DNA from 2 places in the Cupriavidus sp. KB_39 genome. Region 2 is predicted to be linked to the other one. Evidence: riboswitches for the same ligand, from Rfam matches in the RefSeq annotation. Region 2 holds a riboswitch; the other holds the start of a gene.
The links. Region 2 has a riboswitch for glycine ahead of gcvT (glycine cleavage system aminomethyltransferase GcvT). Riboswitches for the same ligand answer to the same signal wherever they lie in the genome.
Positions count from the first base shown of each region.

Region 1: another riboswitch for glycine. It lies ahead of AB4Z27_RS17865 (D-amino acid dehydrogenase); the one in region 2 lies ahead of gcvT (glycine cleavage system aminomethyltransferase GcvT).

Region 1 covers NZ_JBFREV010000023.1:34,112-39,325, forward strand. Annotated here, with positions in the region: tRNA gene AB4Z27_RS17860 (tRNA-Leu) at 2-88, shown strand; gene AB4Z27_RS17865 (D-amino acid dehydrogenase) at 191-1,492, opposite strand; glycine riboswitch at 1,656-1,754, opposite strand; gene AB4Z27_RS17870 (cytochrome b/b6 domain-containing protein) at 1,830-2,381, opposite strand; gene AB4Z27_RS17875 (PepSY domain-containing protein) at 2,384-2,650, opposite strand; gene AB4Z27_RS17880 (LysR family transcriptional regulator) at 2,870-3,880, shown strand; gene AB4Z27_RS17885 (DUF6630 family protein) at 3,902-4,408, opposite strand; gene AB4Z27_RS17890 (ArsR/SmtB family transcription factor) at 4,442-5,131, opposite strand.
Region 2 covers NZ_JBFREV010000021.1:51,681-58,459, forward strand. Annotated here, with positions in the region: gene AB4Z27_RS17030 (UvrD-helicase domain-containing protein) at 1-1,558, opposite strand, end outside; gene AB4Z27_RS17035 (glycine zipper 2TM domain-containing protein) at 1,812-2,033, shown strand; glycine riboswitch at 2,153-2,240, shown strand; glycine riboswitch at 2,262-2,384, shown strand; gene gcvT (glycine cleavage system aminomethyltransferase GcvT) at 2,477-3,604, shown strand; gene gcvH (glycine cleavage system protein GcvH) at 3,708-4,088, shown strand; gene gcvP (aminomethyl-transferring glycine dehydrogenase) at 4,190-6,779, shown strand, end outside.

The DNA.
Region 1 (5,214 bases), on a different contig from region 2:
TGCCCAGGTGGCGGAATTGGTAGACGCACTAGGTTCAGGTCCTAGCGGTGGCAACACTGTGGAGGTTCGAGTCCTCTCCTGGGCACCAAGATTGAAGAAAAAGGCCCCGCGCAAGCGGGGCCTTTTTCGTTGGCGCGATGGTTGYCGCCCCTCTCCCTCAGGGAGAGGGGCGGGGGAGAGGGCTGGCGGTTCAGGCAGCGATATCGCGTCCGGTCACGCCGGCCCTCTCCCCCAACCCCTCTCCCGCAAGCGGGAGAGGGGAGAAAGCACGCGGTACCGCCGCCWGCCGGATGACATCGCCCACCATCTCGGCCGTCACCGCCGACAACGTCCACCCCAGATGCCCGTGGCCCGTGTTGTAGAACACGTTGGCCTGCCGTCCGCGCCCCACGCGCGGCATCATGTTCGGCATCATCGGCCGCAGCCCTGCCCACGGCACCACGCTGCGCGTGCTCACGCCGGGGAAGCAGGTGTTGACCCAGTCGATCAGGGGCCGGATGCGGTCCGCGCGGATGTCGCGGTCGATGCCGTTGAACTCGGCCGTGCCGGCCACGCGGAAACGGTCCACGCCGAGCCGGCTGGTCACGAGCTTGGTCTCGTCGTCGAGCAGGCTGACCGTGGGCGCCGCAGCCTGGCTGGCGGCGTCGGGCAAGTTCACCGTGATCGAATAGCCCTTCACCGGGTAGATGTTCACGCGGTCRCCCAGTTGCGTGGCGAACTGCCGGCTGGCCACGCCGGCGCAGACCACTACGGCGTCGAAGGTTGTCGAACTTGTCTGATTACCGTCGCGGACGGTGATGGTGGCCGTGCGGCCGTCCGAGTTGACCGACTGCACGTCCTGGCTGTAGCGCGTGACCACGCCCAGCCGCTGGGCCGCCGCGGCCAGGCCGGAGGTGAACTTGTGGATGTCGCCGGTGGCGTCGCTCTCGGTGTAGTAGCCGCCGTAGTACTGGCCGGCCAGCGTCGGCTCGATCGCACGCATTTCCTCGGGYGTGACCGCGCGGCGCGGCAGGCCGCCYTCGGCCARCAGCSTGGAGACCTCGCCGGCATGGTCGAAGCCGGCCTTGTCCCGGTAGATATGGAGGATGCCCTGCCGCTTGAGATCGAAGTCGATGCCTTCCGCCTCGGCCCAGCCGAACAGGTGCGCGCGGGCGGCGATGGCCAGGCGGGCGGTCTCGATCGTGTTGGCCCGGTAGTGCGGCATGGCGGCGATGAACGCGGCGAACCAGCTCAGCTTGTGCCAGGTGGGGCGGGGGTTCACGAGCAGCGGCGCGTCGTTGCGGAGCATCCACTTGATGCCCTTGACCAGCGTGGAGCGGTGGGTCCAGACCTCGGCGTTCGACGCGGAGAGCTGGCCGCCATTGGCGAACGAGGTTTCCATGGCGGCGTAGCGATGGCGCTCGAGCAGTGTGACCGCGAAACCACGTTTGGCGAGGGCGTAAGCGGTCGTCACGCCGGTGATGCCACCGCCGATGACAGCGATTGTCTTCATGTTGTCAGGTCTTCCAGGACGTCGTGGATGGGGGGTACGTGGCGCACCATGCGCGACGCACGCCCCCTCTGTCCTTGACCTGAGAGATTCACGATGCGCGCGGGCGCATCGCTTGCTCCTTCGGTACCGTCGGCTGACGCGAGCCGGGGTTCTTCAGAGTGCAATGGCGTTACCGGTCCTTTGGCCTGAGAGTTTCCGGGGCGGTTGCTCCTTCGGCGCCGGCCTGCCGGGCGGCAGGCACAGTCTCTCCCGATAACGCGGGTAAAACGGGTATGGCGGGTGAWGCGGTATGACGRGGCTACTATGCCACGGGCGGCGCCGGCGCGGCAACCCCAGGTTAGTCGAGGTCGCGCGGCTTGCGGCCGGTGATCATCGCCCCGACCAGGTTTTCCTTGCCGGCCACGCTGGTAACGATGGCCACCAGCGCGTGCACCACCACCAGCCCGAGCAGCGTGTTGGAGAGCCAGCGATGGATGTCGATGGGCCAGTCCTCGCCCCAGAACGCGTCGAGGCGGGAGAGCCAGCCGGTAACGGCGAGCAGCAGGATCAGGGTCCACATCGCCAGCATCATCACCGCGCCGAGCGGGGTGTGGCTGATGAAGCGCGGCGTGCGGCGCCGGGCCATGGCCCGGGCATGGGCCAGCACGCCGGCGGGGCGCGGCAGCCAGGCGCGGAAGCGCGCGTGTTCGCTGCCGATGAAGCCCCAGAGAATGCGAAACAGCACAAGTCCGGCGGCCACGTAGCCCAGCACGCGGTGCATCTGGTCGCCGGAATCGTCGATGAGGTCGTAGCAGACGATGGCCGCCACGCTCCAGTGCGTGAGCCGCACCACCACGTCCCAGACGCGGAGCGTGGTGGTATTGCGCAGCTGGCCGGCCGGCACCGACATGCTTACTTCTCGATCTCGGACTTCACGATGTCGAGCGTCTTCGTGTCGAAGTAGATCTCGGCCTTCTTGCCGTCCTTGGTGGTGCCATAGATCTCGTAGCAGTTGCCGTCCACCTTGAACTTCTTGATGTTGTAGCCCTGGGCCGCGATCTTGGCCTTGGCGTCGGCCTCGGGCATCCATTCGGACTTCGGATGCTTGTCGCACTTGGCGCCCGCGAAGGCCCCCGTGGAAAACGCACCGGCGATGAGAAGTACGGCCACTTTCAGCATTGCAGCTCCCGCAAGAAGCCCCATCCGGGGCGGATGCCGGAATCGTACGCGGTAACAAGAACAATTCCCAATCAATGTTTTCCCGCACGATGACCTGCATCAAATGCCGTGCGCGCCGCCCGGCGCGGCGGCTATCGGCGTGAACGTCGGCAGCGGGATTGTCCGGGCTGTGGGACAATTCCGCCTCGCCCACASGGCGTGGGTGACGAAGGTGTCTGCATGAAATCGATCGACTGGAAAGACTGGGAAATCTTCTGCCGCGTGGTGGAAGGGGGCGGCTTCACGCAGGGCGCCGAACTGGCGGAAGTGCCCAAGTCATCGGCCAGCGCGGCGGTTGCCCGGCTGGAAACCCAGCTTGGTGTGCGCCTGTTCGAGCGGACCACGCGGCGCGTGCGCGTGACCCAGCGCGGCCAGCAGCTCTATGACCGCGTGGCGCCCCTGTTTGGCGAGTTGCGCGAGATCAGCGCCGAGGCCGCCTCGGTGAGTGCCGAGGTCAGCGGCACGCTGCGCATCGCCACGCCTTACGAGGTGGGTTCGCAGCACCTGTCCGCCTCGCTCTCCAGGTTACTTAAGCTGCACCCGTCGCTGCATGTGGAACTGGACATGAGCTGGGACCAGCCCGACCTGATTCGCCACGGCTATGACCTCGCCTTCGTCATGACCGACACCAACCTCCACGACAGCTCGTTCGCGAGCAAGCGCGTGGTGCTGATCGAGCGTGCGTTCTATGCGGCGCCCGCGCTGATCCGCGAGCACGGCCTGCCGCGCGCGCCGCAGGACCTGAAGGGCTGGCCGACGCTCGGCAACCTCGACGATGTGCAATGGGAATTCCTGCGCGATGGGGTGGAAACCTTCGCCATGGACGTCTCGCCGCGCATCTCCACGCATAACGCTGAAGTCCGGCTCAAGGCCGCGCTGGATGGGCTGGGCGTGGCGCGCATGTCGCCCCGCTTCGTGCACGAGCATCTGGTGCACGGCCAACTGGTGCGCGTGCTGCCCGGCTATACGTCGTCGCCGCTGAAGGTGTACGTGCTGATGCCCGCGCGCAAGCTGATGCCGCCGAGCGTGCGGGCCTTCCTCACTGTGCTCGAGGAAACGCTGGGCGTGCCGGAGACCCGGCGCCCGGCACCGCGCGCCAAGGCGCTGGGGGGCACGGATGGATCGGACAGCGCCGACATCGCCGATACCCCGGACGGTGACGGCGGCGCGGTGGTGATCGGGCTCGACTGAGTTTCCAGGCGAGCCGGTCGGTCAGTAGGGCTGGTCGCCGGGACGGATGTCGAAGCCGAGCGTGTCGGCGATCTCGAGTATCTCTTCGTCGTCTTCGCTGCGCGTGATCCAGCCGCCGTAGGCGTCGCCGCCGGTATCCCAGTTCCAGAGCGTGTAGCCGGCCATGCGTAGCTGCGTGGCGACGATCTCCATCAGCTCGGGCACGCTCGTGCCCTCCAGGAAGTCTTCGTCCTCGGTGTCCTCGGTGCCCCAGTCCACCTCGAGGTCGATCCGCTCGCAAAGCTGGTTCAGGCAGCCGATAAAGGACTCGGCGTCTTTCCAGTCGACATAAAAGCCGGATTCCCAATCGATGATGTCCTTGACCTGCCACAGCAGGCCGGCGGCATCGATCTCGTCTTCCTCGGCGTCTTCCAGCGCTTCCTCGAACAGCGAAAACTGCCGGCTGGTCTGGGCGCTGTCGCCGAGGTTAATCAGCGCGAATAGCCGGCTGATGGCGTCTTGCGCGTCGTCGTCCAGTTCAATTGCCATCTGCTCCTCCTCTGGCTTCGGTATTCATATCCGTCAGGCTGCCACGTTCACGATTTCGCGCTGGCCGCGAGGCGTCACGCGCAGGGCGCGCGACGTGTCCGTACGCTCGATCCATCCGCGTGCCAGCAGGCTGTCGAGCAGCGCCGCGCCGAGCGCCCCGCCCAGATGGGGCTTGCGTTCGCTCCAGTCCGGGCAGGTGCAGGCGAACTGCCGGCGCTTGCGGCGGGTGGCGCCCAGGTCGATGCCAAGCTGCCCCATCGCCTCCGCGCCGGGGGCGCTGAGGTCGACGGCGCTGCCCGACACGATCAGCCAGCCCGCTTCGGACATTCGTTCGAAAAGACCCACCGCAAGTTCCCCAGCCAGATGGTCATAACAGGTGCGAGCCTGTCGCAGCGCCGGCGGCGCCGTGCGGGAGACCGGCACGGCACGCACGCGCGGCGGCTGGCTGGCCAGCGACGCCGACGCAAGCGCCTCGATGGCCACACCAATTTCCGGCGTGGCCAGCCGGTAATAGCGATTGCGCCCACGCGTCTCCACGGCGAGCAGGCCGCCTTCGGACATGCGGGCGAGATGGCCGCTGGTGGACGAGGCCGACAGCCCGGCAATCATCGCCAGTTCGCCGGCCGGCCGCGCGCTGCCATCCATCAACGCCCACAACATGGCCGCACGGCCGGGGTCGGCCAGCAGCCCAGCAAGCTGGCTGATGCCAGGAGCGTATTCCATAGTTCAGTGCGGAGTGAAACGACGGATGAAGTATAGAGCGAGATGCGTACAACCATATAGTGGACAAACGCAACGATATAAAA
Region 2 (6,779 bases):
GGAATTCAAGCGTATTGGTCCAGCGCGACTGGGCCTGGCGCTCGTCGAAGGTATCGTACAAGTACGATTCATAGTGGATGCCGGCCATCATGTCGTCGAGCAGCACGGTGGCCGGATCGGTCTTGGCGCGGTCCGCCAGGCGCACCATCGACTCGCAGAACACGCGCARCGGCTCCAGCTGGCGCGGCTGGAGCTTGCCTTCGATGCCGCCCATCATGGCGGCCTCGAACAGCGACACCTTGGCCTGCCCCGCGAACGTGCCGAGCGCCTCCAGCGTGGTGTTGCCCACGCCGCGCTTGGGCGTGGTGATGGCGCGGATGAACGCGGGATCGTCGTCCGGATTGGCGATCAGCCGCAGGTAGGCGCAGATGTCCTTGATCTCCGCCTTGTCGAAGAAGCTCTGGCCGCCGGACAGCACGTACGGAATCCGCTCGCGCCGCAGGATCTGCTCGAACAGCCGCGCCTGATGGTTACCGCGATACAGGATGGCGTAGTCGCGGAACTGCGCGCGGCGCTCGAACTTGTGGGCGGACAGGCGGAACACCACGGACTCGGCCTCGTGCTCCTCGTCGTTCATCGGATGGATGGCGATGGGGTCGCCCATGCCGTGCTCCGACCACAGCTTCTTGTCGAACAGCTTGGGATTGTTGGCGATGACCGCGTTGGCCGCCTCCAGGATGCGCACCGTCGAGCGGTAGTTCTGTTCGAGCTTGACGACCTTGAGGTCCGGGAAATCGGTCTGCAGGCCGCGCAGGTTGTCCAGCGTGGCGCCGCGCCAGCCGTAGATGGCCTGGTCGTCGTCGCCCACGGCCGTGAACGCCGGCGCGCGCAGGTGCGAGCCGCCGGCCAGCAGCTTGAGCAGCGCGTACTGGCAGGCGTTGGTGTCCTGGTATTCGTCGACGAGGAAGTAGCGCAGGCGGTTCTGCCATTTCAGGCGCACGGCCTCGTCGCGCGCGAACAGCTCGGCGGGCAGGCGGATCAGGTCGTCGAAATCCACCGCCTGGTAGGCGTGCAGCGTGGCCACGTAATTGCGGTAGACCATGGCGGCCTGGTGCTCGTCGGCATTGGCGGCCTGGGCCAGCGCGGTCTCCGGATCGATCATGCCGTTCTTCCACAGCGAGATCGTGCCCTGCACGCTACGGATCAGCTTCTTGTCCGTGGTGGCGAGCTGCTCCTGCACCAGTCCGAAGCAGTCGTCCGAATCCATGATCGAGAACTGCGGCTTCAGGCCGACGTGCTCCGCCTCCATCCGCAAAATCTGCACGCCGAGCGAGTGGAAGGTACAGACGGTGAGCTGCTTGAGCGGAATCCGCTTGCCCTCGCGCGTGGTCTTGCCCTCCATCAGCTTGCCGATGCGCTCCTGCATCTCTTTCGCCGCCTTGTTCGTGAAGGTGACGGCGGCGATGTGACGCGGCTCGAAGCCCTTGTCCTCGATCAGGTGGGCGATCTTTTGCGTGATGACGCGCGTCTTGCCGGACCCGGCGCCCGCGAGGACGAGGCAGGGCCCGTCCAGATAGCGAACGGCTTCGGATTGGGCGGCGTTGAGTCCGTGGGTCATAGGTGGGCGGGTGCCGGATGGCGCACGCTTGGCGGGCGCGCGAAAGGCGTCGATGTTAACACGCAGGGTGGCCTGCGCCGGTGCCTGATGACGGACATCAAGGACGCGAGTGCTACCAGTGTTTCATCGCGGTAACACTTCGTAAAAGTGACGTCCGAGGGGACAYCSGGGGCATGGAGATTGCCTCATACGGTYATGCGGGACCGGCGGCGACGCCGTCCTGATGACAAATTCGGCAYATTCGGAGGCGATCATGAAAACAATGCGAACCCTGGCGAAAATCACGCTGATCGGTGTCACGCTGGCGGCCTTTGGCGGCTGCGCGGACATGAGCCCCAAGACCCGCAACACCGCCATTGGCGCGGGCGTTGGCGCGCTCGGCGGCGCTGCGCTGACCAACGGCAGCGCGCTCGGCACGGTGGGTGGCGCGGCGGTGGGTGGCGTGGTGGGTAACGTCGTCACGAAGGATCGTTGATCCGGCGCGGGTAGTCCTTACCTCAGGCGGCAGGAATTACAGCCAGCCCCCTCCCCGGCGCCTAGCAAGGTGGCGTCGGCGCCGCGTTGACAAAGGTCAACCCGTCCCGTACATTCACGCGCATCCAACCGGGAGAGCGCGCAGCCATTGCGCCGCCGAAGGGGTATCACCCGAAAACTCTCAGGCACCACGGACCGGTCGGATCGGCATGCAACATGCACACGATGCATGCCGCACTCTGGAGAGCGACACCCGCCCGTGCCAACGCATGGCGAGCGTGTCCACCGAAGGGGCGCGCGATGCGGCAAGCTGCATCGTAATCTCTCAGGTATCGAGGACAGAGGGGTCATCCGCCGCGGCGGATTGGTGGCATTGCCATCGATCCCCACGGCGGATGACCCTTTTTTCGTTTTCGCTGCCGTATTCGCTCCAGAGGATTTCCCATGACGCTCCAGGCCACGCCCCTTAACGCCATCCACCGCTCGCTCGGTGCCCGCATGGTCGATTTCGGCGGCTGGGACATGCCGGTCAACTACGGCTCCCAGATCGAGGAACACAACGCGGTGCGCGGCGATGCCGGCATGTTCGATGTCTCGCACATGTGCGTGGTGGACCTGTCCGGCCCCAACACGCGCGCCTTCCTGCGCGGCCTGCTGGCCAACAATGTCGACAAGCTCCAGACCCCGGGCAAGGCCCTCTACGCGTGCATGCTCGACGAAAAGGGCGGCGTCATCGACGACCTGATCGTCTATTTCTTCGCCGAAGACCGCTTCCGCCTGGTGGTGAACGCCAGCACGGCGCTGGGCGACATCGAATGGATCACGGCCCGCAACGCGGCCACCGGCAGCGGCGTGACGATCACCCCGCGCCGGGGCGACGTGGCGCCGGCCGGCGTGGGCAAGCTGGCGATCATCGCCGTGCAGGGCCCGAACGCGCGCGCCAAGGTGCATGAGGCCTTCCCGTCGACCCAGCCGGCCGACGCACTCAAGCCGTTCAACGCRGTGGTGGTGCGGGACCCGATGGTCGGCGAGCTGATGGTGGCCCGCACCGGCTACACCGGCGAGGACGGCTTCGAGCTGGTGGTGGAGGCCGAGAACGTGGCCGGCATCTGGGAAAAGCTGCAGTCCGTAGGCGTGCGCCCGGCCGGACTGGGCGCGCGTGACACGCTGCGCCTGGAAGCCGGCATGAACCTGTACGGCCAGGACATGGACATCCACACCTCGCCGCTCGACGCCGGCCTGGCCTGGACCGTCGACCTGCAGAGCGAGCGCGATTTCATCGGCAAGTCGGCGCTGCTGGCAGCCGGACAACATAAGACATTTGCCGGCCTGATCCTGCGCGACAAGGGCGGTGTGCTGCGTGCGCACCAGAAGGTGATCACCCCCGCCGGCGACGGCGAGATCACGAGCGGCACCTTCAGCCCGTCCCTCTCCCAATCCATTGCCTTTGCCCGGCTGCCGCAGGGCGTTGTGCCCGGCACCGAGGTCCAGGTCGAGATTCGTGACCGCAAACTGACCGCGACTGTGGTTAAACTGCCGTTTGTGCGCAATGGCAAGGCACTCGTGAGCTGAGGCATCCGCCCGGCTGACACCAACGGTCGCCATCACGCCTGCCCGGCTGGCCCCGGCAGGCGAACCGAAACAAGACAAACACTGCATTCCCGGAGAATCCGTCATGAATTTCCCTGCTGACCTGAAGTACACCGAATCGCACGAATGGGTGCGCGTTGAAGCCGACGGCACGCTGACGATCGGCATTACCGACCACGCGCAGGACGCGCTGGGCGACATCGTCTTCCTGGAACTGCCCGAAGTGGGCAAGTCGGTCGGCGCCGGCGACGCGCTGGCCGTGGTGGAGTCCGTGAAGGCCGCTTCCGACATCTACGCCCCGGTGGCCGGCGAAGTCATCGCCGTGAACGAGGCCGCCAGCGCCGCGCCGGAATCCGTCAACGCCAACGCCTTCGACGCGTGGCTGTTCAAGCTGAAGCCGGCCAATGGCGACGATGTGAACGGCCTGATGAACGTCGACGCCTACAAGGCCAGCGTCGGCGCCTGACGCGCTGCACCAGCCGTCTCCCGAGCCAGGAGACGGCGCCCGAGATGCCCGCGCGGCGGCCAGGCTGACCACCTGCCGCCCCGCCCCACGAGACACTTGCCATGAACGCCCCTCTTCCCATGAACGCCGCCCAAGGTAGCCGGCCCACGCTGGCCGAACTGGAGGCGCGCGACGCCTTCGCCGCCCGTCATATCGGCCCGGATGCCGCCGAACAGCAACACATGCTCAAGGTGCTCGGCTACGAGACGCGCGCCGCGCTGATCGACGCCGTGGTGCCCGCCGCCATCCGCCGCCGCGACGGCATGCCGCTCGGCGAATTCACCGAGCCGCTGACCGAGGAAGCCGCGCTGGCCAAGCTGCGCGGGCTGGCGAACCAGAACCGCGTGCTCAAGAGCTTCATCGGGCAGGGTTACTACAACACGCTCACGCCGGGCGTCATCCTTCGCAATATCTTCGAGAATCCGGCCTGGTACACGGCCTACACGCCGTACCAGCCCGAGATCTCGCAGGGCCGCCTGGAGGCGATGCTGAACTTCCAGCAGATGGTCACGGACCTGACCGGGCTGGACATCGCCAATGCGTCGATGCTGGACGAAGGCACCGCTGCCGCCGAGGCGATGACGCTGCTCCAGCGCGTGAACAAGCACGCCTCGAACACGTTCTACGTGGCGGACGACGTGCTGCCGCAGACGCTGGAAGTGGTACGCACGCGCGCGCTGCCGCTGGGCATCGAGGTCAAGGTCGGCCCCGCCGCCGAGGCCGCCGGCGCCCATGCCTTCGGCGTGCTGCTGCAATACCCGGGCGTGAACGGCGATGTGGCCGACTACCGTGCCATCGCCGATGCCGTGCACGCCGCTGGCGGGCTGGTGGTGGCGGCGGCGGACCTGCTGGCGCTGACGCTGATCGTCGCGCCGGGCGAATGGGGCGCCGACGTGGCCGTGGGCAACTCGCAGCGCTTTGGCGTGCCGCTCGGCTTCGGCGGCCCGCACGCCGGCTACATGGCCGTGAAGGACGAATTCAAGCGCTCGATGCCGGGCCGTCTGGTGGGCGTGACCATCGACGCGCAGGGCAACAAGGCGTACCGGTTGGCGCTGCAGACGCGCGAGCAGCACATCCGCCGCGAGAAGGCCACGTCGAACATCTGTACCGCGCAGGTGCTGCTGGCCGTGATGGCGTCGATGTACGCCGTGTACCACGGGCCGCAGGGCCTCCAGCGCATTGCCCAGCGCGTGCACCGCCTGACCGCCACGCTGGCTGCCGGCCTGAAGGCGATGGGCGTGACCCCGGTCAACGCCACGTTCTTCGACACCCTGACGCTGGACACCGGCTTCAACACCGAGGCGATCCACGCCGCCGCCACCGCGCGCGGCATCAACCTGCGCCATATCGGCGCCACCCGCGTGGGCATCTCGCTGGACGAGACCGCCTCGCGCGAGGACGTGGTCGCGCTGTGGGAGATCTTCGCGCACGGCAAGCCGGTGCCGGCCTTCGATGCGACCGAGGCCGCCGTCGGCGATGGTTTCCCGGCCGCGCTGGCCCGCCAGAGCGCCTACCTGACGCACCCGGTCTTCAACACGCACCACGCCGAGCACGAGATGCTGCGCTACCTGCGCTCGCTGGCGGACAAGGACCTCGCGCTGGATCGCACCATGATCCCGCTCGGCTCCTGCACCATGAAGCTCAACGCCACCAGCGAGATGATTCCGGTGACGTGGCCCGAGTTCAGCAAGGTCCACCCGTTCGCCCCGCTCGACCAGACCGTGGGCTATCGCGAGATGATCGACCAGCTCGAAGCCATGCTCTGCGCCGCCACCGGCTACGCCGCGGTGAGCCTGCAGCCGAACGCGGGCTCGCAGGGCGAGTACGCCGGCCTGCTGATCATCCAGAAGTACCACGCCAGCCGCGGCGAAGCCCATCGCGACATCTGCCTGATTCCCTCGTCCGCGCACGGCACCAACCCGGCGTCGGCCCAGATGGCCGGCATGAAGGTGGTGGTGGTGGCGTGTGACGCCGACGGCAACGTCGACCTGCAGGATCTGGCGAAGAAGGCCGAGCAGCACAGCCAGAACCTCGCCGCAATCATGATCACCTACCCGTCCACGCACGGCGTGTTCGAGCAGGGCGTGCAGCAGATCTGCGAGATCGTGCACCAGCACGGCGGCCAGGTGTACGTGGATGGCGCCAACATGAACGCGATGGTCGGCACCGCCGCGCCGGGCCAGTTCGGCGGCGATGTCTCGCACCTGAACCTGCACAAGACCTTCTGCATTCCGCACGGCGGTGGCGGCCCCGGCGTGGGCCCCGTGGCCGTGGGCGCACACCTGGCGGACTTCCTGCCGAACCAGGACAGCGTGGGCTATCGCCGCGACGACAACGGCATCGGCGGCGTCTCGGCCGCGCCGTTCGGCTCGGCCAGCATCCTGCCGATTTCGTGGATGTACGTCGCGATGATGGGCTCGGCCGGCCTGACCGCCGCCACCGAGAACGCCATCCTGGCCGCCAACTATGTGGCGCGCCGGCTCTCGCCGCACTTCCCGGTGCTCTACGCCGGCCAGCACGGTCTGGTGGCGCACGAGTGCATCCTGGACCTGCGCCCGCTGCAGAAGGCCACCGGCATCAGCAACGAGGACGTGGCCAAGCGCCTGATGGACTACGGCTTCCACGCCCCGACCATGAGCTTCCCGGTGCCGG